4 regions of the Mesorhizobium sp. P2_F8 genome follow, and region 4 is predicted to be linked to each of the others. Evidence: predicted binding sites of a transcription regulator. Region 4 holds the regulator's gene; each other region holds the start of a gene.
The links. The regulator PhoB, encoded in region 4, activates phosphate uptake and scavenging genes when phosphate is short. The targets are predictions, from matches to a motif close to TGTCATNNANCTGTCAT.
Positions count from the first base shown of each region.

Region 1: a site for PhoB is predicted at 3,542-3,558, ahead of ppk2 (polyphosphate kinase 2). Genes of this name have one in related genera too.
Region 2: a site for PhoB is predicted at 1,902-1,918, ahead of AC1DZP_RS12235 (DUF1045 domain-containing protein). Genes of this name have one in related genera too.
Region 3: a site for PhoB is predicted at 4,097-4,113, ahead of AC1DZP_RS21390 (ceramide glucosyltransferase). Genes of this name have one in related genera too.

Region 1 is NZ_JBFUFB010000015.1:27,425-33,090, forward strand. Features, by position in the region: gene AC1DZP_RS29110 (multidrug efflux MFS transporter) at 1-543, opposite strand, end outside; gene AC1DZP_RS29115 (GntR family transcriptional regulator) at 727-1,392, shown strand; gene AC1DZP_RS29120 (DUF982 domain-containing protein) at 1,512-1,745, shown strand; gene AC1DZP_RS29125 (hypothetical protein) at 1,800-1,946, opposite strand; gene AC1DZP_RS29130 (aldo/keto reductase) at 2,351-3,394, opposite strand; gene ppk2 (polyphosphate kinase 2) at 3,665-4,585, shown strand; gene AC1DZP_RS29140 (dihydrofolate reductase family protein) at 4,685-5,332, opposite strand; gene hemB (porphobilinogen synthase) at 5,536-5,666, opposite strand, start outside.
Region 2 is NZ_JBFUFB010000004.1:298,788-304,453, forward strand. Features, by position in the region: gene iolE (myo-inosose-2 dehydratase) at 1-693, shown strand, start outside; gene AC1DZP_RS12225 (DUF3329 domain-containing protein) at 755-988, shown strand; gene iolB (5-deoxy-glucuronate isomerase) at 993-1,805, shown strand; gene AC1DZP_RS12235 (DUF1045 domain-containing protein) at 2,063-2,770, shown strand; gene AC1DZP_RS12240 (alpha-D-ribose 1-methylphosphonate 5-triphosphate diphosphatase) at 2,805-3,959, shown strand; gene phnN (phosphonate metabolism protein/1,5-bisphosphokinase (PRPP-forming) PhnN) at 3,956-4,585, shown strand; gene AC1DZP_RS12250 (MurR/RpiR family transcriptional regulator) at 4,913-5,666, shown strand, end outside.
Region 3 is NZ_JBFUFB010000008.1:271,879-277,544, forward strand. Features, by position in the region: gene AC1DZP_RS21370 (acetylornithine transaminase) at 315-1,514, shown strand; gene argF (ornithine carbamoyltransferase) at 1,532-2,443, shown strand; gene AC1DZP_RS21380 (Hsp33 family molecular chaperone) at 2,522-3,556, shown strand; gene apaG (Co2+/Mg2+ efflux protein ApaG) at 3,599-3,991, opposite strand; gene AC1DZP_RS21390 (ceramide glucosyltransferase) at 4,215-5,363, shown strand; gene AC1DZP_RS21395 (O-succinylhomoserine sulfhydrylase) at 5,378-5,666, opposite strand, start outside.
Region 4 is NZ_JBFUFB010000001.1:351,882-357,547, forward strand. Features, by position in the region: gene xylF (D-xylose ABC transporter substrate-binding protein) at 1-99, opposite strand, end outside; gene AC1DZP_RS01665 (ROK family protein) at 455-1,702, shown strand; gene phoB (phosphate regulon transcriptional regulator PhoB) at 1,858-2,547, opposite strand; gene phoU (phosphate signaling complex protein PhoU) at 2,567-3,274, opposite strand; gene pstB (phosphate ABC transporter ATP-binding protein PstB) at 3,300-4,106, opposite strand; gene pstA (phosphate ABC transporter permease PstA) at 4,103-4,954, opposite strand; gene pstC (phosphate ABC transporter permease subunit PstC) at 4,958-5,666, opposite strand, start outside.

The sequences.
Region 1 (5,666 bases), on a different contig from region 4:
CAGCAGGAACGTGGCGCGGATGCCGATCAGCGGCGGCAGGGCGCCACCAACCAGCGGGCCGACCAGTGCCCCACCGGTGATACCCGCCGACAGCAGGCCCAATGCCCAGCCCGAACGCTCCTTGGGCGTCTGCATGGCAACCAGGATGGTTGATCCCGAGGAATAACCGCCGGCAAAGCCAATCAGCAGCCGCAGCAGCACCAACTGCCAGACGGTCTGCACCATGCCGGTCAGCGACATGCATATGGCCATGCCAAAGCTGGCGCGAACCAGCATCACCTTGCGGCCGTAGCGGTCGCCGAGACGTCCCCACAGCGGCGCCACAAGCGCCGCCGCGAAAAAGGTCGCGCCATAGGCGATCCCCGACCATTGCACGATCGCCGCGTGGCCTTCAGCGCCGAGCTGCTCGATATAGAGCGGCAGGAACGGTAAAAGCAGCGTCATGGCGATAAGTGTCGAGAACGAACCGGCAAAGCACACGAACAGATTGCGCCGCCAATGGATGTTGTAGGTGCTGTCGGTCGGCGGGGGCGTGTTCTGCATATCATGCGTCCTGTCCGAGCAATGCCGTGTTGGCGGTTGCTGCGGATACCATTTTGGGATACCAAGATGTTATCCGTCATGGACGCAAGCGTGGGTGCTGTCAATGCGCCCCTCTCAAACGTGATCGGAAAACGCGGCCAGAAAACCGATCGACAGCCAACGGTCAGAAAAGCGGGAATGACAATGTCGCAGATGCAGAGCGTCGAAAAACAGCTTCGGCAGATGATCCTCGGGCTCGAGATCGGTCCCGGCGAGAAACTGACCGAGCGCTGGATCGAAAGCCGTTTCAGTGCGTCGCGAACCCCGGTCAGGGCCGCGCTGCTGCGGCTCGAGACCGAGGGCCTGGTCGGCAGGGACGGCCGTGGGTGGACCGTGTCGCCGATCAACCTGGCTGAGCTCGAGCAGATCGCCGTCTATCGGGAGGCGGTCGAGGTTGCGGCCCTTCGCCTTACATGTGCCCTGGCGGACCGCAGCGCGGTCGATGTGATCGAGGCGATGCTCGACTCCTGCGACACCGACACGCCACGCGAGGAATGGCATCGTATCGGCATGGATTTCCACATCGAGCTGGCGCGCTTGTCTGGCAACGAATTCCTGTTCCGGGCGGTCCGCGATGCCATGACGCGCTTGTCGCGAGCCCGCTGGCTGGAGGTTCGCGACGAGGCCGCCCTTGCTCGCGCCTGGGCCGAACATCGCGCCATTCTGGCGGCGGCACGCCTCGGCGACGCCGATGAAGCCGCGCGCCTGCTTTCGGCCCACATCGTCGGCAGCCGTGACCGCCTGGTGACGTCGCTCGCCAACGACCGGCGCGGTCTTCGCGCCAGGGGTTTTGCCGTCATCGCCGCCTAAGGCATGCGGTACGCGCTGCGCAAAAGGCGACGTCCGGGCGCGCCGTGCACTTTCGGCCTCGCTTCGCGGACACCGATGGCGTAAGAGCGGCGATGGAAAACAACCGATTTGAAACACCCGTGACCGTCAAGTCAGTCACGGCAGGGAGCACTCAGCTCTTGCGTACGGCTCGTGAGGCTTCCGATTACCTGCTCAACAGCTGGCCCGGAAAACGCAGCCCCAAGCATCGCGCGGCCCTGCAGGCCTGTCACGATGCGCTGGCCGGCGACAAGCCGGCGATGAACGCCAGGCGCGCCTTCATTGCGGCGGCGCGCGAAGTGGACGTCTTCGTCAGCGACAAGGCCCCAGCCTGATCCAAGGCGACAATCTGGAATGAGGCACGGCCCGCATGCGCGGGCCTTTTGCCGTCACTTTGCCGTTTCGGTTTCAGTCTCGTCTTCGGGCTTCGAACGCTCGCGCGCGGCAACCTTGGCCGCCAGCTTTTCAGCCTTCTTGGCCGCCTTCTGGCGGTCGCGTTCCTTGCGTTCCTGATCGTAGTTTGGTGGTCGCGCCATATCGGCTCCTTTTCACTGCCTTGCGGCTCTGACCCTGCCTAGGAGCATTAGCCGTCAAACACAACAGCTGAAGCGATCGTGCCCGGCCGTTCGCGTCGATGATGGCCCGGGCTTGCAAGATGCACGGCACAATGGTGTAGGGGGCCGGGGCACCAACGCATCGCGATCCGCGCGTTCGTTTTGATCAAGTGAAACCATGGCCACCATACAACGAACGACGCCAAGGGTTCTTTATTATGCGCGAAACGTCGTGCGCGATATCGCTCCGCAGGCGCTTTTCCGCCGGCGGCCTTGTGGGTCGCCTCGAAAAAGCCCGGCGATCGAGCCTGATGCCGAGGTCTGGCGCTATATCACGGGTTAAGTGCGGGCTTCGTCCGCCGAGCCCCGCCGCAACCCTCCCGTGGTCACACGCCGCTGCGGTCAATCACCAGATCGGCGGGACCAAAACGGTCCTTTGCCGTCAGTTGCTGGTGCCAGTAGGGATAGAGCAAGGGTGGCCGGCTGACCGTGTCTAGGCGGTCTCGCTCTTCGCCGGTCAGCACCAGGCTTGCCGCGGCGATGTTGTCGCGGAACTGCGTTTCGGTCCTGCCGCCGATCACCAGCGAACTGACCGCCGGCCGGCCGAGCAGCCAGGCCAGCGCCACCTGCGCCGCCGACACGCCGCGCTGCGTGCCGATCTCGACAAGAACATCGACGATCCGCCAGAGGCGGTCCTCGTCGCGGATCGGCGGTTCCGACCAGCCGGCAAGCTGGCGGGCAGTCGGGCTGTCGCGGCGGTATTTGCCGGACAGCAATCCGCCGGCAAGCGGGCTCCAGACCAGCACACCGAGGCCCTGGTCGACAGAAATCGGCAGCAGTTCATATTCCGCCTCGCGCGCTTCCAGCGTGTAGTGGATCTGCTGGGTGACGAAGCGCGGCTGGTGGTGGCTGTCGCTGATGCCGAGCGCCTTCATCATCTGCCAGCCGGAATAGTTGGAGCAGCCGACATAGCGGACCTTGCCCTGGGCAACCAGCGTATCGAGCGCGGCGATGGTTTCCTCGAGCGGCGTCGTACCGTCCCATTCGTGCAGGAAGTAGATGTCGATGACATCGGTCTTCAACCGCTTCAGGCTCTTCTCGCATTCGCGGATCAGGTGATAACGCGACAGGCCTTCATCGTTGGGACCTTTGCCGATCCGCATCCGCGCCTTGGAGGCGATCAGCACGTCGCCCTTGCGCTTGCCGCCGAGCGCCTCGCCGATGATCTCTTCGGAGATACCGTTCGAATAGACATTGGCGGTGTCGATCACATTGATGCCGGCATCGATGCAAAGATCGATCATCCGGCGCGCCTCGTCGAGGTCGGTCTTGCCGACAGCCGAAAATGCGCCGGCACCGCCGAAGGTCATGGTGCCCATGGTCAGGGTCGAAACTTTCAAGCCGGAACGGCCGAGGGTGCGGTATTCCATGTCAATCCTCGCGATTTGTTGTTGAAAGGCAGTGCCCGGGCGGGCCTGCCACATTTGTAGGACAATTCGAGCCGCTTGTCGCCATGCCACGACGATGGATCGATCATGCCTCGCGGAATTTGCAGTGGTGGTAGTCTCGCCCCAGGCTGCAATAAAACCGTCATTGCCGGCCTATATTGAAGTCGGCTCAGGTGTTGCCACTCCGGGACGCAGGCCAGGGGTTTGGGCGCCGGAGGTGGATCGACAGGGCTTGCAAGCGGAGCAGTTGATATGACGGAGCTAAAACAGAATTCTCCTGCAAGGGACTGGCTTGAGGCCGAGCTCGCCGACACGCTCGACGAGGACTATGAGCTCGAAATGTCGGAGCCGGCTCTGTCGATGGAGATCGCCAAGATCTACAAGAACTCGCATCCGCCATCGATCGATCGCATGCAGTATTTTCGCGACCTGATCACCTTGCAGTCAGAGCTGATCAAACTGCAGTCCTGGGTCGCCTATCACAAGAAGAAGCTGGTGGTGATCTTCGAGGGCCGCGACTCCGCCGGCAAGGGTGGCGTCATCAAGCGCATCACCCAGCGGCTCAATCCGCGCATCTGCCGCGTCGTCGCACTCCCGGCACCGACCGAGCGCGAGAAGTCGCAATGGTATTTCCAGCGCTATGTGCCGCATCTGCCGGCTGGCGGCGAAATCGTGCTGTTCGACCGCTCCTGGTACAACCGCTCCGGTGTTGAAAGGGTGATGGGTTTTGCAGAGCCCGATCAGGTCGAAGAATTCTTCCGCGACGTGCCGGAGTTCGAGCGCATGCTGGTCCGCTCGGGCGTCACCGTGGTCAAATACTGGTTCTCGATCACCGACGAGGAGCAGCAGATGCGCTTCCTGATGCGCATCCACGATCCGATGAAGCAGTGGAAGCTGTCGCCGATGGACCTGCAGTCGCGCGTTCGCTGGGAACAGTACACCAAGGCCAAGGAAGAGACCTTCGCCCGCACCAACATTCCCGAGGCGCCCTGGTTCATCGTCGAGGGTAACGACAAGAAGCGGGCGCGGCTGAACTGCATCGACCATCTGCTCAAGCAGTTGCCGTATGAAGAGGTGCCGCACGAGGAGATCACGCTGCCCGAACGCGTCTTCAATCCCGAATACGAGCGCCAGACGCTGCCGCGCGAACTCTACGTGCCTGAGAAGTATTGACTGTCTGGGGTTGCCAGATCTCCCCCCTCTCGTGGGGGAGATGTCCGGCAGGACAGAGGGGCACGCGAAGGATCGCGGCGTAGGTTACGCGTCTGAAACCTAAACCCGCTTAATGATCACATGCGTGGCGAGTGCTGTCGCCACCTGCTCGCTGCACTGATAGCCAAGCTTGGGCATGTCCAGGCCGGCAAAGAGATTCTCGCCCGCACCGAGCAGCAGCGGCGAGATCGCCAGATGCATCTCGTCGATCAGTTTCTCCTGCAGATATTGCCGGATGGTGGCGACACCGCCGCCAACCCGCACGTCCCTGCCATCCGCCGCCGCCTTCGCCTGTTCAAGCGCCGAATGGATGCCGTCGGTGACGAAGTGGAAAGTAGTACCTCCCTCCATCGTGATCGGCGCCCGCTCGTGGTGGGTCAGCACGAAAACCGGCACATGGTAGGGTGGGCTATCACCCCACCAGCCCTTCCAGCTATCGTCAGGCCATTCGCCCCGAATCGGCCCGAACATATTGCGGCCGAGGATCCAGGCGCCGACATTCTCGAAGCTTCGCGCTGCAAAGTCCTCGTTGGTGTCGGTGGTGCCGCCCTCCTGTCCGAGCACCATCTTGCGGAAGGTGCGGGTGTCGACAAACCATTTATGCAGATATTCGCCACCGACGCCGAGGGGATTTTGCAGAGTCTGATCGGGACCGGCTCCGTAGCCGTCGAGCGACAGTGTGAAAGCATTGACGCGAACTTTGGACATGAAAGCCTCCTCCATAACCAATCGTGCAAAGGAGTAGCAAACTGATTGCGAAATGCAAGCGGTTTATATGGATGCAGCAAACCCCGGCGATTGGTCCAACGACCTTCGCTCGGGCTCCCGTCCGGAAGCCGGAAAATGTTCATGGATATCGAGGAGGTCGCCGGCATTGCCCGCCGCGACCGGCCATCGGTGGGAAGAGAAAACTATCCCTTCAGCATCGTTGCCACTTCGGGCGCGAAATAGGTCAAAATGCCGTCGCACCCGGCGCGCTTGAAGGCCAGCAGGGATTCCAGCATCGCCTTCTCGCCATCGATCCAACCATTGGCGCCGGCGG
Region 2 (5,666 bases), on a different contig from region 4:
GATGAGGACATCGGCAAGAACAAGGATCGCATCCAGCCGATGATCGATCTGTTCAAGGCGGTGAACGCGCCTTGCATCGTCTATGGCGAGGTCGGCCGCTCGATCCAGGGCGACCGCTCGAAACCGCTCGCAACCAAGCCGAAGCTCTCGGACGACGAGATGAAGGCCTATGCGAAACGGCTCACCGAATTTGGCGAATGGTGCGCCGAACAGGGCATGCCGCTTTCCTATCACCATCACATGGCGGCGGTCGTCGAGACTGAGCCGGAGCTCGATACCTTCATGAAGTATTCCGGAGCCGGCATTCCGCTGCTGCTCGATGCAGGGCACCTGGCCTTTGCCGGTGGCGACGTCCTGCGCGCCATCGACAACCACTATGCGCGCATCAGCCATGTGCATGTGAAGGACGTGCGCATGGGCGTGATCGACAAGCTCGACCGCACCAAGCAATCCTTCCTCGACGCCGTCGCGCTCGGGGCCTTCACGGTGCCGGGTGACGGCTCGCTGGATTTCGGCGCCATCGTGCAGCGGTTTGCGGACCATGGTTACGAGGGCTGGTTCGTGGTCGAGGCCGAGCAGGATCCGAAGAAGAACCCGCCGCTCAAGATGGCTGAGGTGGGCCACAAGGAATTGATGCGGGTGATGACGGCGGCCGGCTACGCCGTCGAGACGCAGGGCTTTCCCAATGCCTAGGGCTTCCCCAATGCCTGACGCGCTGGTTCTCGGCGAAGCCGGGTTGCTGTAGGTTGGCCGGATGAAAGATTACGAGCATCCGTTTTTCCGGCCTTTGTGGCGGCGCGTCGCCGTTGTCGCGGTCTGCGTCATCTGGTCGATCATCGAATTCGCCACCGGCACGCCGTTCTGGGGCGTGATCGCGCTCGGCTTCGCCGGTTACGCCGTGTGGCAGTTCTTCTATCTCTACAAGCCGGCCGACGAGAGGCCGGCCGACGAGAGCAAGACAACGGCCGAGGCCGAACCGAAGGAGTAACCGGATGTCGAAACTGCTGGTGAAGGCCGACAAGGGCCATGGCCGCGTCGCCCATGTGACGCCGAAAACCGCCGGCTGGACCTATGTCGGTTTCGACCTCCATCGGCTCAAGCCCGGCGAGAGCGCTGCCGGAAAAACGGACGATCGCGAGGTCTGCCTGGTGTTTGTCACCGGCAAGGGCAAAGCGACAGCCGGCGGCAAGGACCTCGGACTGCTTGGCGAGCGCATGTCGCCCTTCGAGGGCAAACCGTGGTCGGTCTATGTACCCGAGGGTTCCGACTGGTCGGTTGCGGCAGACACAGAGCTGGAACTCGCGGTATGCTCGGCACCGGGCCTCGGCGGCGGCCTGCCGGTGCGTGTGATCAGACCAGAGGATCTCGGCCAAGAGGTGCGCGGCAAGGGCACCAACACGCGCTACGTCACCAACGTCCTGCCGGAAGGCAAGCCGGCCGATTCATTGCTGGTGGTCGAGGTCATCACGCCCGGCGGCCACACGTCGAGCTACCCGCCGCACAAGCACGACCAGGACAATCTGCCGGCCGAATCCTATCTCGAGGAAACCTACTATCATCGCCTCAACCCGCCGCAGGGCTTTGCCTTCCAGCGCGTCTACACCGACGCCGACAAGAACGGTCATCGCGCGCTGGACGAAGCCATTGCGATCGAGGATGGCGATGTCGTGCTGGTGCCCAAGGGCTATCATCCCTGCGCCGCTTGCCATGGCTACGACCTCTACTATCTCAACGTGATGGCCGGGCCGAAGCGGACGTGGAAATTCCACAACGCGCCCGAGCACGAATGGTTGATGAAAGCCTAACCGGTCGCACGTTTTGGGTGAAGCTGTTGGTCCAGCTTGGGAAAATCGTCGGCTAAGAACCTGCAGCGTCGATTTGCCTTCGAAAACCCATCAAGGCTTCGTCAATCCGTCATGGAAATCGCCTATGGCAGCGGGGCCAGTGCATGTCGCCCAAAAGTGAGCAGCGGTTTTGGGATTACGACATGCGAAAAACCAAGACTTAAAGCGCGTCGCAGCATTTCTTCAAACGCGGCGCGCTTTAACGAGGACTTCTTCTCATGCGCTACGCCATCTATTTCACTCCCCGGCAGGACGAGCCGCTGGCGCGGATCGCCGCCAACTGGCTGGGCCGCGACCCGTTCGGTGGCGCGACAAGGCCGGTGGAGACGGTGGCCGATCTGTCGGCGGCGGAAGTTGCCTTCCACACCGCTTCGGCGCGGCGCTACGGTTTTCACGCGACGCTGAAAGCCCCCTTCCGGCTGGCTGCCAACGAGACGGAGACCTCGCTGCGCGCGGCACTCGACCATTTTGCCGAGGCAACGCCGGTGGTGACGATCCCGCGCCTTGTCGTCAGCCAGATCGATAGCTTCTTTGCGCTGGTGCCGGAAGGACCGCTGCCTCCGCTCAACCGCTTTGCCGATGACGTGGTGCTCGGTTTCGACCGGTTTCGCGCACCGTTGACAGAGGCGGAGATCGAACGGCGCAGCCCGGACTCGCTGAAGCCGGCCCAATTCCGCAATCTGTGCCAGTGGGGCTATCCCTATGTCTTCGAGACCTTCCGCTTCCACATGACGCTGTCCGGCCGGGCGGGGCCACAGGAAAGCCCTCGTCTTCGTGCAGCAATCGACAGCCTGTTCGCGGAGGTGCTGCAACAGCCGGTGCTGGTGGATGCGTTGACGCTGTTTGTCGAAACCGAACCGGGCGCACCGTTCATGGTGCTCTCCCATCACGCGCTCGGGCGCCGCCCTGCCAGAAAAACCGCCTGAACAACCCAGCCGGAATAAACAAGGACTGCCTGAAATGACCGCCGAAACTGTTCTTACCAACGCGCGCATCGTGCTTGCCGACGAGATCGTCGAGGGTTCGCTGGTGCTGCGCGACGGCTTTATCGCCGGCATCGATGCTGGCACCGGCCACACCGGCGGGAACAATGCCGGCGAGGACATGGGCGGCGACTACATCATTCCCGGGCTGGTCGAACTCCACACCGACCATCTCGAAGGCCACTACGCGCCGCGGCCGAAGGTGCGCTGGAACCCGATCGCCGCCGTGCTCGCCCATGACGCGCAAGTGGCGACGGCCGGCATCACCACCGTGCTCGATGCCTTGCGCGTCGGCATGGACGAGGACGCCGACCTGACATCGGACGACATCCGCAAGCTGGCCGACGCGATCGAGGACAGTGTCCAGCAGGATCGTCTGCGGGCCGACCATTTCATCCATCTGCGCTGCGAGGTTTCGGCGCCGGACTGCCTTAAGGCCTTCGCCAATTTCGACGGCGACGAGCGGGTCAAGCTGGCATCGCTGATGGACCACGCGCCCGGCCAGCGCCAGTTCGTCAACCTCGAAACCTATGCCTATTACTACCAGCGCAAGCTGAAATTGACCGACCGCGACTTCAAGCTGTTCTGCGAAAAACGGATGGCGGAATCGGCCCGGAATTCGGGACCGAACCGTGTCCATATCGCCGCCGCCTGCCACGAGCGCGGCATCGTTCTGGCAAGCCACGACGATGCCACGACAGGCCATGTCGACGAGGCGATCGAACAGGGCGTGCGCGTCGCCGAGTTCCCGACCACGGAGGAAGCCGCCAGGGCCTCGAAACAGGCAGGGCTCGGCGTCTTGATGGGTGCGCCCAACGTGATGCGCGGTGCTTCGCATTCGGGCAATGTCTCGGCCCGCACGCTGGCCGGCGACGGGCTGCTCGACATCTTGTCGTCCGACTACATTCCTTTCAGCCTGATCCAGTCGGCGTTCTTCCTGGGCGACGTTGTCGAAGGCATTTCCCTGCCGCAGGCGGTCGCCATGGTCTCGAAGAACCCGGCCGAAGCGGTCGGCCTGACCGACCGCGGCATCATCGAGCAGGGCCGCCGCGCCGATCTGGTGCGCGTGCGTGTCGACGATCATGTCCCGGTCGTGCGCACGGTCTGGCGGCAGGGACGCCGGGTCGCATGATGGTCTCGGCCTTGATCGAGCGCGAATTGTCCGCCGAGAGGTTTCCGATTCGCGATGGCGTCTTCGTCGCCGTCGTCGGCCCGAGCGGCGCCGGCAAGGACACGGTGATCGGCTACGCCCGAGCCCGCTTTGCCGACGAGACCCGGCTGGAGTTCGTTCGCCGCGTCATCACCAGGCCGAGCGATGCCGCGAGCGAGGATCACGACACGCTGGCCGACGCGGCCTTCGTCGAAGCCGAAGCGGATGGCGCCTTCGCCATCTCCTGGGAGGCGCATGGCCTGCGTTATGGCATTCCGGCCGATGTCGACTGGTCGGTCGCCAATGGCCATGTTGCCGTCGCCAACGTGTCGCGCGCGATCATCCCGGTGCTGCGCGAGCGCTATGCCAATCTGGCCATCGTCGAGATCACCGCTTCGCCGGAGGTGCTGGCCGAGCGGCTGGCGATGCGCGGGCGCGAGTCGCGCGGCGAAGTGCTGGCGCGGCTGGCGCGAAGCGCCAGTGTGACCTTGTCGGGACCTGATGTTACCTCGATCGACAACAGCGGCCCGCGCGAGGCGGCCGGTGAACGCTTCGCCGAGGTGCTGCGCAAGGCGATGGCCTTCTCCGACATGTCGGGCTTGATCTAGATCGGTTCATCGTTTCACGGAAAAGCCGAACCGCTCTATCCCCAGTTTGTTTGACGCAATTCCCTTGGGGAAAGCGCTATGCGCTTTTCCCGGGAAAACCGTTTCACATTTTTCCTGGAATTGCTCTCAAGCCGCCCTCCTCCAACTTCGATTTCTGGCATCGCCACGCCACGGCCACCGATGCCCCCCGGCGGTTCGCCGCCGCTCGTCTTCGGACAGGCAACGCGTTCGCCCGCGCCTGACCGCACTTGTCACATCCTTGTAACAGACATTTCGGATGTTGGGTTCGGTTGCAATCACTACAGCCGGGCGAGCGAACCAACTCTCATGACAGACGATGCCTCCGAAGGTCTCAAGATGACGGTCGATGCCCGTGTCCAGGCGGCGATCGAAAGCCTGCCACCCGCCGAGCAGCGCATGGCGCGGTTCTTCGTCGACCAGAAGCAGTCCGTCCTCCTGGGTTCGGCGGCCGAGATCGCCCAACTGGCCGGCACCAGCGACGCGACGGTCGTGCGGACGGCGCGTTCGCTTGGTTTTGAAAGTCTCTCCGCGCTGCGCCAGATGCTGCTGTCGGACCTGACCGGCACGCCATCCCCCGGCAAGCGCCTGGCGCGCACCTTAGAGGAGACCGGCGACGACGGCGCCGGGGCGTTGCGACACGTGATCGAACTCCATGAGAGCGTGCTCGACGTGCTCAAGCGTCCGGAGATGGCGACCGCCTTCGAGCGCAGCATCGACATTCTGGCGCGAGCCAATCGCCGCCATGTCTTCGGCATCGGCCCGTCGGGCGCCATGGCCGATTATGCCAGCCTGCAATTCAACCGGATCGGCCTGCCGACCAGCGCGCTGTCGGTGTCGGGAATTGCGCTGGCCGACCGCTTGCTTTGGCTCGGCAAGGGCGATGCCGTGCTGATGATGGCTTACGCGCCGCTCTATCGCGAGGTCGAGATCGTTCTCGATCAGGCCATGCAACTTGACGTCCCCGTCGTGCTGATCAGCGACAGCCTGGCTCCGCTGGTATCCGGCAAGGTGGCGGAAACACTGCCGGTTCCGCGTGGCAAGGCCGACCATTTGGCCATGC
Region 3 (5,666 bases), on a different contig from region 4:
CGGCCCGGCAACATTTGCCGGGGCAGACACCACATATATCTGGTGATTAGGTCCGCCGCACGAAATCTAGTTATTTCTTGACTACAACTACTCTATGCGCTGACTCGGTGACAAGAGTCCCAAGTGCAACACGAATCGGTTTTTTAGGTTTTCCCCAACTTGCCCGGTCGCTCGTGAGCCGGCGTTGCGTCGGAGGGCTTGCCGCGGGGCACTACGCGACGTTTTCGTTGACTTCATGGCCGAAAAACACGATAAGCCGCACAGGCCGCCGCTTTGGCGGCTTTTTTGATTTTCCGGTACCGGAGACGCATATAATGAGCGGTTCGGCGCTTTACGAGACCTTTGCTCGCGCTCCCCTGGCCTTCGACCACGGGGAAGGCACCTGGCTGGTTACCGACAAAGGCGAGCGATATCTCGATTTCGCCGGCGGCATCGCCGTCAATTCGCTGGGCCACAGCCATCCGCATCTGGTCGCCGCACTCACCGAGCAAGCCGCAAAGCTTTGGCATGTCTCCAATCTCTACGAGATTCCGGGCCAAAGCCGGCTCGGCGAGCGGCTGGTGGACGCCACCTTCGCCGACAAGGTGTTCTTCACCAACTCCGGCGCCGAGGCGCTGGAATGCGCGATCAAGACGGCGCGGCGCTACCATTTCGTCAAGGGCCATCCCGAACGCTTCCGCGTCATCACCTTCGAGGGGGCCTTCCATGGCCGCACGCTGGCGACCATCGCGGCGGGCGGTCAGTACAAGTACCTTGAAGGGTTTGGACCCAAGGTCGAGGGTTTCGACCAGGTCGGCTTCGATGACATCGATGCGGCCGAAAACGCGATCACGCCAGAGACCGCGGCGATCCTGATCGAACCGGTACAGGGCGAGGGCGGCATCCGCCCGGTGCCGACGCAGTCGCTGAAGCGGCTCAGGCAGTTGTGCGAACAGCACGGCCTGCTGCTGATCTACGACGAGGTCCAGTGCGGCATCGGCCGGACCGGCAAGCTGTTCGCGCATGAATGGTCCGGCGTCACGCCCGACATCATGGCGATCGCCAAGGGCATTGGCGGCGGCTTCCCGATGGGCGCCTGCCTTGCCACGGATGAGGCGGCCATTGGCATGACGTCCGGCGTGCATGGCACCACTTTCGGCGGCAACCCGCTGGCCATGGCGGTCGGCAACGCGGTGCTCGACGTGGTGCTGGAAGACGGCTTCCTCGAAGATGTCCAGCGTAAGGCGTTGCTGATGAAGCAGGGGCTGGCGGCGGTCGCCGACGAGTTTCCCGAGGTCATCGAGGACATCAGGGGCACTGGGCTGATGCTCGGTCTCAAGTGCGCCATGCCCAACACCAAGGTGAACATGGCATTGCGCGACCAGCACCTGCTGGCGGTTCCGGCCGGCGACAACGTCATTCGCCTGTTGCCGCCGCTCACTGTCACTGATGCCGAGATCCACGACGCGCTCAACCGCATCCGCGCCGGCGCCAAGGGCCTGGCGGAGGCGATCGACGCCGCCGCCGCGAAGTAATCCCGGAACCATTGCTGATGTCAGTTCGCCATTTCACCGATCTTTCCGCCGTTTCCGAAGGCGATCTGCGCTTCATGCTTGACGATGCGGTGGTGCGAAAGGCCCGTCTCAAGGCTGGCGAGCGCACCAGGCCGCTCGAAGGCAAGGTGCTGGCGATGATCTTCGACAAGCCCTCGACGCGCACCCGCGTGTCCTTCGACGTCGGCATGCGCCAGCTCGGCGGCGAAACCATCATGCTGACCGGCACCGAGATGCAGCTCGGCCGTTCCGAGACCATTGCCGACACCGCCAAGGTGCTGTCGCGCTATGTCGACGCGATCATGATCCGCACCACCTCGCATGAGCGGCTGCTCGAACTGACCGAGAACGCCACCGTTCCGGTCATCAATGGACTGACTGACGACACCCATCCCTGCCAGCTGATGGCCGATATCATGACCTTCGAGGAGCATCGCGGTCCGGTTGCCGGCAAGACCATCGCCTGGACCGGCGACGGCAACAATGTGCTGCATTCGCTGCTCGAGGCCTCGGCGCGGTTCCGCTTCAACCTCAACGTCGCCGTGCCCGAAGGCAGCGAGCCGGAGCAGAAGCATATCGACTGGTCGCAGGCGCATGGCGGCAAGCTGCACTTCACCCGCTCGCCCGAGGAAGCCGTCGACCAGGCCGACTGCGTCGTCACCGATTGCTGGGTGTCGATGGGCCAGGAGCATCGGGCCCGCGGCCACAACGTGTTCTCGCCCTACCAGGTCAATGCCAAGCTGATGGCGAAGGCCAAGCCGGAGGCGCTGTTCATGCACTGCCTGCCGGCGCACCGCGGCGAGGAAGTGACCGACGAGGTCATTGACGGGCCGCATTCGGTGGTCTTCGACGAGGCCGAGAACCGCCTCCATGCCCAGAAGGCCGTGCTCGCCTGGTGTCTCGGCGCTTGATCTCTGGGGGTGTGATGCCTATTTGCGCCGCATCACGCAAATCAAGCGCGTTTCGAAGCATGCGCCCTCCAGGGCGGCATGGCCGCGCCCTGGAGCATTGTCATGTTGGAAACCTATCAAGTGACTGAACATCACCCCAAACTCGGCGAATTCGGCTACGCCGGCGACGATCACGTCGTGCCCTTCGAGGTCGGCCCGCTCGATGTGCGCGGCCGCACCGTCCAGCTCGGACCGATGCTCGACGCCATCCTCGGCCGTCACGACTATCCCGAGCCGGTCGCCCGCCTGCTGGCGGAAGCCTGCGTGCTGACGGTGCTGCTCGGCACCTCGCTGAAGTTCGAGGGCAAGTTCATTTTGCAGACCCGCACCGACGGGCCGGTCGACATGCTGGTGGCGGATTTTTCCACGCCCTCGGCACTGCGCGCCTATGCCCGCTTCGATGCAGACCGGCTCGAGGCGCTGGTCGCGGCCGGCGAAACGTCTCAGCAGACGCTGCTCGGCAGCGGCGTGCTGGCGCTGACCATCGACCAGGGTGCTCACACGCAGCGCTATCAGGGCATCGTCCAGCTCGATGGCGAAACGCTGGAAGACGCGGCCCGCACCTATTTCCGCCAGTCGGAGCAGATTCCGACCGATATCAGGCTTTCGGTGGCCAAGCTGCTGACGCCTGGCGTCGGCGGCGCTCGCGAGCAGTGGCGTGCCGGTGGCATCCTGGCGCAGTTCCTGCCGCAGTCGCCCGAGCGCATGCGCGTTCCGGACCTGCCGGGCGGCGATGGCGATCCGCGCGAGGAGATCCACGATCCGGCCGACAATTCCTGGCAGGAGCTGCTGGCACTGCTCGGCACCATCGAGCCGACCGAACTGATCGACCCGACGATCGGCGCCGAGCGGCTGCTGTACAGGCTGTTCCACGAGCATGGCGTGCGTGTCTTCGGCGGCGTACCGGTTGCCGACCAGTGCTCATGCTCAAGGGACAAGATCCGTGGCATCCTCGAGGGCTTCTCGGCGCAGGAGATCAAGGACAGCACCGAAGACGGCGGCATCCACGTCGCCTGCGAATTCTGCTCGAAGCAATATGACTTCGATCCGGCGGAATTTGCGGCGGCCCAGTAGAGAACGCGCCTCACCGGCTGCTTGGCGGCCGGTGAGGCGAAGCTAATTCACCGTCCGCCGCGTCCCCGGCAGATCGAGCGAGAAGGCGGGGATGGCGATGTCGAACGTCTCGCCCCGCTTGTTGCGCATCGTGTAGTGCCCGACCATGATGCCGGACGGTGTCGAAAGCGGGCAACCGGACGTGTATTGATAGCTGTCGCCGGGATTGAGTTCGGGCTGGTCGCCGACGACGCCGGGACCGCGCACCTCCTCGACCCTTCCGGCGCCGTCGGTGATGTGCCAATAGCGCGACAACAGCTGCACGAACTCATCCGACTGGTTGTCGATCGTTATCTGATAGCCCCAGACATAGCGGTTCTCCGACGGGTCCGAACGGTCCTCCAGATAGAACGGCCTGACCTGCACTTCGATGTTGCGCGTCACGGCGCGGTACATAAGCGGCTCCAAAACAATCCAGGTCGAACTGTCCTCGCTCCGGGCGAGCAGGTCAACGTGCGCGTCTTGTCGCGCCCGGCCTGAAAGGCAGGTGCCGACAAAGAATGTCATTTAAGTGACACATGACAATGGTGGTGTGCACGAAGCGGGCGACTCGGCGCTCTGTCGAACTGTTGAAAACGGCCATCACGCGGGCCGTCTTTTCTGGAGTGGCCAGGTCTCGATGGAACTCACCCTCATAGCCGCCTCGCTTTCGGTAGCTCTCATCCTTTCAAACCTCGCCAGCATCCTGCTCGCCGCTTCGCGTCTGAAGCGCCACCGCACCATCGCGCCGCCGGCCGGCAAGCCGCTGCCGGTGTCGATTATCGTGCCATCGCGTGGCGTCGAGCCGTTCACGCAGGAGACGCTGGAGCGCGCCCTCTCGCTCGACTGGCCGCRCTATGAATTGGTCTTTTGCGTCGCCCATGCGGACGATCCGGTGGTCAGGCTGATCCGTGCCGCCATCGCCCGTTCTCCCAAGGTGCCGGCGCGGCTGCTGATCGGCGACGACCGTATCAGCGCCAATCCGAAACTCAACAATTGCGTCAAGGGTTGGGAGGCAGCGCGCCACGATTGGGTTGTCCTGGCCGATTCCAACGTGTTGATGCCGAGAGACTACGTGCAGCACCTGATGGCTGCATGGCGGCCCGACACCGGCCTTGTCTGCTCGACGCCGATAGGCTCGCGGCCCGCTGGCTTCTGGGCCGAGGTCGAATGCGCTTTCCTCAACACGCTGCAGGCGCGCTGGCAATATGCTGGCGAGGCGCTTGGCCTCGGCTTTGCCCAGGGCAAGAGCATGCTCTGGAACAAGCCGATGCTCGACGCCAGTGGTGGCATCCGTGCGCTCGCCGCCGAGATCGCCGAGGACGCTGCCGCGACCAAGCTGGTCAATGGCCTCGGCCTGCGCGTCAATCTCGTCGCCGCGCCCTTCGAGCAACCGCTCGGCCGGCGCACCTTTGACGAGATCTGGTCGCGTCAGGCCCGTTGGGCGCGCCTGCGCCGCGTCACCTTCCCATGGTTTTTCGCACCCGAAATCCTGACCGGGGCAGTGGTGCCGCTGGCACTCGCGCTGTTGGCGGCGGCAAGCGCCGGCGTCAGCCTCTGGGCAACCGCCATTGCCGTGCTGGCGGCCTTCTACCTTCCGGAATGCGCCCTGGCCGGGTCCAAGGGCTGGTACCTGTCATCGCGCATGGTCGCGGCGATCATGATGCGCGACCTGATCCTGCCGGCGATGTGGGCGCGCGGCTGGCTGGGTGGCGCCGTCGACTGGCGCGGCAACGCGATGACCATCACCAAGGCGGCCGAGCTGGAAGAGACGCCGTCCGGCGCCTGATAGCCAAAGGCCTTCTACTTGGCCGACTTCAGCGCCTGTTCGATGTCTTCCAGAAGATCGTCGGTATCCTCCAGGCCGACCGACAGCCTGAGCGTGCCCGGCCCGATGCCGAGTTCGGCACGCGCCTCGTCGCTCAGATTCTTGTGCGTCGTCGTCGCCGGATGGGTGATCAGGCTCTTGGCATCGCCGAGATTGTTGGAGATCAGCACGATGTCGAGCGCGTTCTGCAAGGCGAAGGCTGCCTGCTTGCCGCCCTTGACGTCTAGGCAGATCAGCGTCGAGCCGCCCGACATCTGCTTCTTG
Region 4 (5,666 bases):
CCACGAAACGCCGATGACCTTGTCCTTCGCCTGCGCGACCGACACCAGCGTCAGCGACATGGCGACACCCGCCAGGATGGCGGCTGTGAATTTTTTCATAATATCCTCCCTGCGCCGCGTATGGCGCGACCAAACTGACCCGTAGGCCGGCACAGAGGCTCTATTTTTTCGAGCCTCGAAAAAATAGTGATCCAACGCCCGAACGCTGTCAACATCGATTCTGATGGATTTTGACGTCTCTTCGAGTTTTTTTCGAGCTCCGGAATAAATAATGACATGATGGTGGGGTTCTGCCAGAATTTGGCTTGGCGCATGTCGCCCCAAAAGTGCGCAGCGGTTTTGGGGCAACGACACGCGCAGAAACAAGTGCCTGAAGCGCGTCGCGCTTTCAGGCTTCGCTGATGGCCTTCGGGAGGCACGAAAGGCTGCAGCGACCGGGAGGATGTGAAAAAGCATGTCGGTCGGAATCCGCCACGACGATCTGCGCCGCCGCAACCGGGCGATGGTGATTGCGGCCGTGCGCCGCGCCGGACAGCCGTCCCGCACCGAGATCGCCGCGACCACGGGCCTCAGCCATTCGACCATATCGGCGATCTCCTCCGACCTCATCGGCGAAGGCATCCTGACTGAGAGCAAGCCGAGCGAGGCCGGCTCGCTCAAACGCGGCCGGCCGCAGGTCGGCCTCGGCCTCAATCCGGAAGCGGCGGCGGTGATGACCGTGGTGCTGTCACTGAACTTCCTCTCGGTCGCCGTCATCGACTATGCCGGCCAGGTGATCGCCGAGGAACAGCGCCGGCTGGACACGCTGACCATGTCGCGCGACGCGCTGGTCGGTGAATGCGTTGCCATCGTACGGCGTCGTCTCGAAGACCCCGACCTCGACGTCCGCAGTGTCGCCCGCATCGCGCTGGCGATCCAGGGCATCACCGACACACGTGCCCGCGCCATGCTGTGGTCGCCGATCACGCCGCACACCGATATCGCCTTCGCCGACATACTCGAGGACGAGTTCGGCATCCCTGCCACCATGGAGAACGACTGCAATATGATGGCGATAGCGTTGCGCTGGCGCGACCCTGATCGCTACCGCGACGACTTCATCGCCATCCTGTTGTCGCACGGCATCGGCATGGGTCTGGTGCTGAAGGGCGAGCTGTTCACCGGCACTCATTCCTCGGGCGGCGAGTTCGGCCATATGATCCATCGGCCACACGGCGCGCTGTGCCGCTGCGGGCGGCGCGGTTGCGTCGAGGCCTATGCCGGCAACTACGCCATCTGGCGCAACGCAAGGCAGATGAGTGAGGACGCGGAACCGGTCGCCGATGTCAGTGATGCCGACATGCGCGCGCTGGCGACCGCGGCCCGCGAGAGGGATGGACCCGAGCGCGAGGCCTATCGCAAGGCCGGCGAGGCACTCGGCTACGGTCTCGGCAGCCTGTTCGCGCTGATCGACCCGGCGCCCGTCGCCATGGTCGGCGTCAGCGCCGCCGCCTTCGACCTGATCGAGCCGGCATTGCGCGAGGCGATTGCCCAGACCGCCGGCGGCCAGCATTCGCAATCGATTTCTTTCGACACCGAACCGAACGAACTTCCACTGATCCGCGAAGGCTGCGCCACGCGGGCATTGACCTTTGTCGACCAGGAGATTTTCGCGCCCGGCACGCAGGCGAGGTCCGGCCTCGGCGGCAAGAACGTCGCGTGAATGGCGCGCCTGGATGTGTTGAGATTCAGGTTAGGCCGAGTCGAGAATGGCGGGTTCCAAGAACCGGAGCGGAGCGGACATTTGGATCCGTGAGTACCGGAAGCGCAGGAAACTGCCGTTCGCAGGCCCGGCATCACCTGAATATCAGCATATCCCTAATCTTCCCGGATTGCGTAACCAGCCCCGCGGATGGTGCGGATGACATCGGGCATGCGGCCATTGTTGACCGCCTTGCGCAGCCGGCCGACATGCACGTCGACCGTGCGTTCGTCGATGTAGATCGTCTCGCCCCAGACATTGTCGAGCAGTTGGCTGCGCGAGAACACACGGCCGGGATGGCGCATCATGAATTCGAGCAGGCGGAATTCGGTCGGTCCGAGCCGGATCTCGCTCTTCTTGCGATAGACCCTGTGCGATTCACGATCGAGCACGATGTCGCCGACCTTGAGCACGCTGGACAGCACTTCCGGCTTGGCGCGGCGCAGCAGCGCCTTGACCCTGGCCATGAACTCCGGCGTCGAGAACGGCTTGACCAGATAATCGTCGGCGCCTGTCGAGAGGCCCCGCACACGATCGCTTTCCTCGCCACGCGCGGTCAGCATGATGATCGGCAGCCGCTCGGTCTCGGGACGCATCCTTAGCCGGCGGCAGAGTTCGATTCCGGACACTGCTGGCACCATCCAGTCCAGCACCAGAAGGTCGGGGACGTTCTCCTGCAGGCGGATCTCGGCCTCGTCGCCGCGCGTCACCACCTCGACCTGGTAACCCTCGGACTCCAGATTGTAACGGAGCAGCACACCTAGCGGCTCCTCGTCCTCCACCACCATGATGCGTGGCGCGATCATCGACTGGTCACCCCTGCCGTCATGCCGCCGGCGCGGACATTGCCGTCTCGTCCTGCTTCGGACGATTGGCGGGCAGCTGCGTGCCGGTCAAAACATAGTACGCATTTTCCGCGATGTTGGTGACGTGATCGCCGATGCGTTCGAGGTTCTTGGCGCAGAACAAAAGATGCGTGCAGGCGGTGATGTTGCGCGGGTCTTCCATCATGTAGGTCAGGAGTTCGCGGAACACGGAGGTGTATTTGACGTCGATGCGCTCGTCGTCGGCGCGCAGCTTCGCCAGCGCCGCCGCGTCGCGCGCCGTATATTCCTCGATGACGCCCTGTACCTGGATCAGCACCAGCTGCGCCATTGCGTCGATGGAGTGCGACAGGTCGCGCGGGGTGACACTGAGGCCGACGGTGCCGACGCGCTTGGCGATGTTCTTGGCAAGGTCGCCAATACGCTCGAGGTCGCCGGCCATGCGGATCGAACCGACGACATGACGCAGATCGTCGGCCATCGGCTGACGCTTGGCGATCAGTGTGATGGCGCGGTCGTCGAGCTCGCGCTGGCGCGCGTCCATGATCGCATCGTCGGAGACGACGCGCTGCGCCAGGGCGTTGTCGGAATTCAGCAGCGCCTTGGTGGCGCCGCCGACCATCGAGCCGGCGAGGTCGCCCATGTCGCGGATCAGCCTGCTGATCTGTCCGAGATCCTCGTCGAAAGAAGCGACTGTGTGTTCGCCCATGATCTTAGTCCTCGTATGCCTGAGCTCAGCCGAAGCGGCCGGTGATGTAGTCCTGCGTGCGCTTCTCGCGGGGCGACGTGAAGATCTTCTCGGTGCGGTCGAACTCGACCAGTTCGCCCAGATACATGAAGGCGGTCTGCTTCGACACGCGCGCCGCCTGCTGCATGTTGTGGGTGACGATGACGATCGTGTAGTCGGCTTGCAACTCGTCGATCAGCTCTTCGATCTTGGCGGTCGACAGCGGGTCAAGCGCCGAGGCCGGCTCGTCGAGCAGGATGACTTCCGGCTTCACCGCCACGGTGCGGGCGATGCAGAGTCGCTGCTGCTGGCCGCCGGAGAGGCTGAGGCCGCTGGCGTTGAGCTTGTCCTTGACCTCGGTCCACAGTGCGGCGCGCTTCAGCGCCTGCTCGACACGGCCATCCATCTCGGACTTGCTGATCTTCTCGTAGAGCCTGACGCCGAAGGCGATGTTCTCATAGATCGACATCGGGAACGGAGTCGGCTTCTGGAACACCATGCCGATCTTGGTCCGCAGCAGGTTGAGGTCCTGCGAGCGGTCGAGAACGTTCTGGCCGTCGAGCAGCACCTGGCCCTCGGCCGTCTGCTTGGGATAGAGCTCGTAGATGCGGTTGAAGACGCGCAGCAGCGTCGACTTCCCGCAGCCCGAAGGTCCGATGAAGGCGGTGACGCTGCGCTCGGGCAGCGACAACGTGATGTCCTTCAGCGCCTTGCTCTGGCCGTAGTAGAAGTTGAGGTTCTTGACCTCGATCTTGGCCTTGCCGGCAATTGCCTCGGCGGCGATCGTCATGTCTGGAGACAACATCTGGCTCATTTGTCCTCTCTGCGTCCGGTCAGGCTGCGAGCAAAGATGCTGAGCGCGAGAACCGTCAATGTGATGATGAGTGCACCGGTCCAGGCCAGTTGCTGCCATTCCTCGTAAGGGCTGAGAGCGAACTGGAAGATGGTCACAGGCAGGCTGGCCATCGGCGCGTTGAGATTGCTCGACCAGAACTGATTGTTGAGCGCCGTAAAGAGCAGTGGCGCCGTCTCGCCGGAGATACGGGCGATCGACAGCAATATGCCGGTAACGATGCCGGAAAGGGCGGCGCGGTAAGCGACCGACTTGATGACCACCCAGCGCGGCGCGCCGATCGCGGTGCCGGCCTCGCGCAACGCGTTCGGCACCAGGTTGAGCATGTCCTCGGTGGTGCGCACGACGACCGGGATGACCAGGATGGCAAGCGCGACGGCGCCGGCGATCGCCGAGAAATGCCCCATCGGCCGGACCATCAGTTCATAGACGAACAGGCCGATGATGATCGAGGGCGCCGACAAAAGGATGTCGTTGATGAAGCGCACCACGGTGGTGAGCTTCGAAAAGCGTCCGTATTCGGCCATGTAGGTGCCGGCCAGCACGCCGATCGGTGTACCGACGACGACGCCGATGATGGTCATCATGATGCTGCCGTAGATGGCGTTGAGCAGGCCACCGGCATCGCCGGGCGGCGGCGTCATTTCGGTGAACACCGCGAGATTGACGCCGGACAGGCCCTTGTACAGCAGCGCGCCGAGGATGAGCGCCAGCCAGGCAAGTCCGATGCCCGCGGCGGCGACGCACAGCGTCATCATCACGGAATTCTTCCTCTTGCGGCTCTGATGAAGCGATGTGGCTGTCGACATCGGTCAGGCTCCCGTGCGGGCGTCAATGCGCATCAGCATGTAGCGTGCGATGGCGAGGATCAGGAAGGTGATGACGAACAGGATCAGGCCGAGCGCCACCAGCGAAGAGGTATAGAGATCGCCGACGGCTTCGGTGAATTCATTGGCGATGGTCGCGGAGATCGTCGTTGCCGGCGCGAACAGCGAGGTGCTGATGCGGTGCGCGTTGCCGATCACGAAGGTCACCGCCATGGTTTCGCCGAGCGCGCGGCCAAGGCCGAGCATGACGCCGCCCATGATGCCGATCCTTGTGTAGGGAATGACCACGCGGCGGGTCACTTCCCAGGTCGTGCAGCCGATGCCGTAGGCGGACTCTTTCAGCACCGGCGGCACCGTGTCGAAGACGTCCTTGGTGATCGAGGTGATGAAAGGCAGCACCATGATGGCAAGGATCAGCGACGACGTCAAAAGGCCGATGCCGTAGGGCGGACCGGCAAACAGGCTGTTGAGGCCGGGAATGCCGTGGAACGCGCTGATGATGAAGGGCTGCACGGTCGTCTGCAGGAAGGGCGCCAGCACGAACAGGCCCCAGATGCCGTAGATGATCGAAGGGATGCCGGCGAGCAGTTCAACCGCCATGCCGATCGGACGCCGCAGCGGGCGCGGACAAAGCTCTGTGAGGAAGATGGCGATGCCGATGCCAAGCGGCACGGCAATCAGGATGGCGATGGCG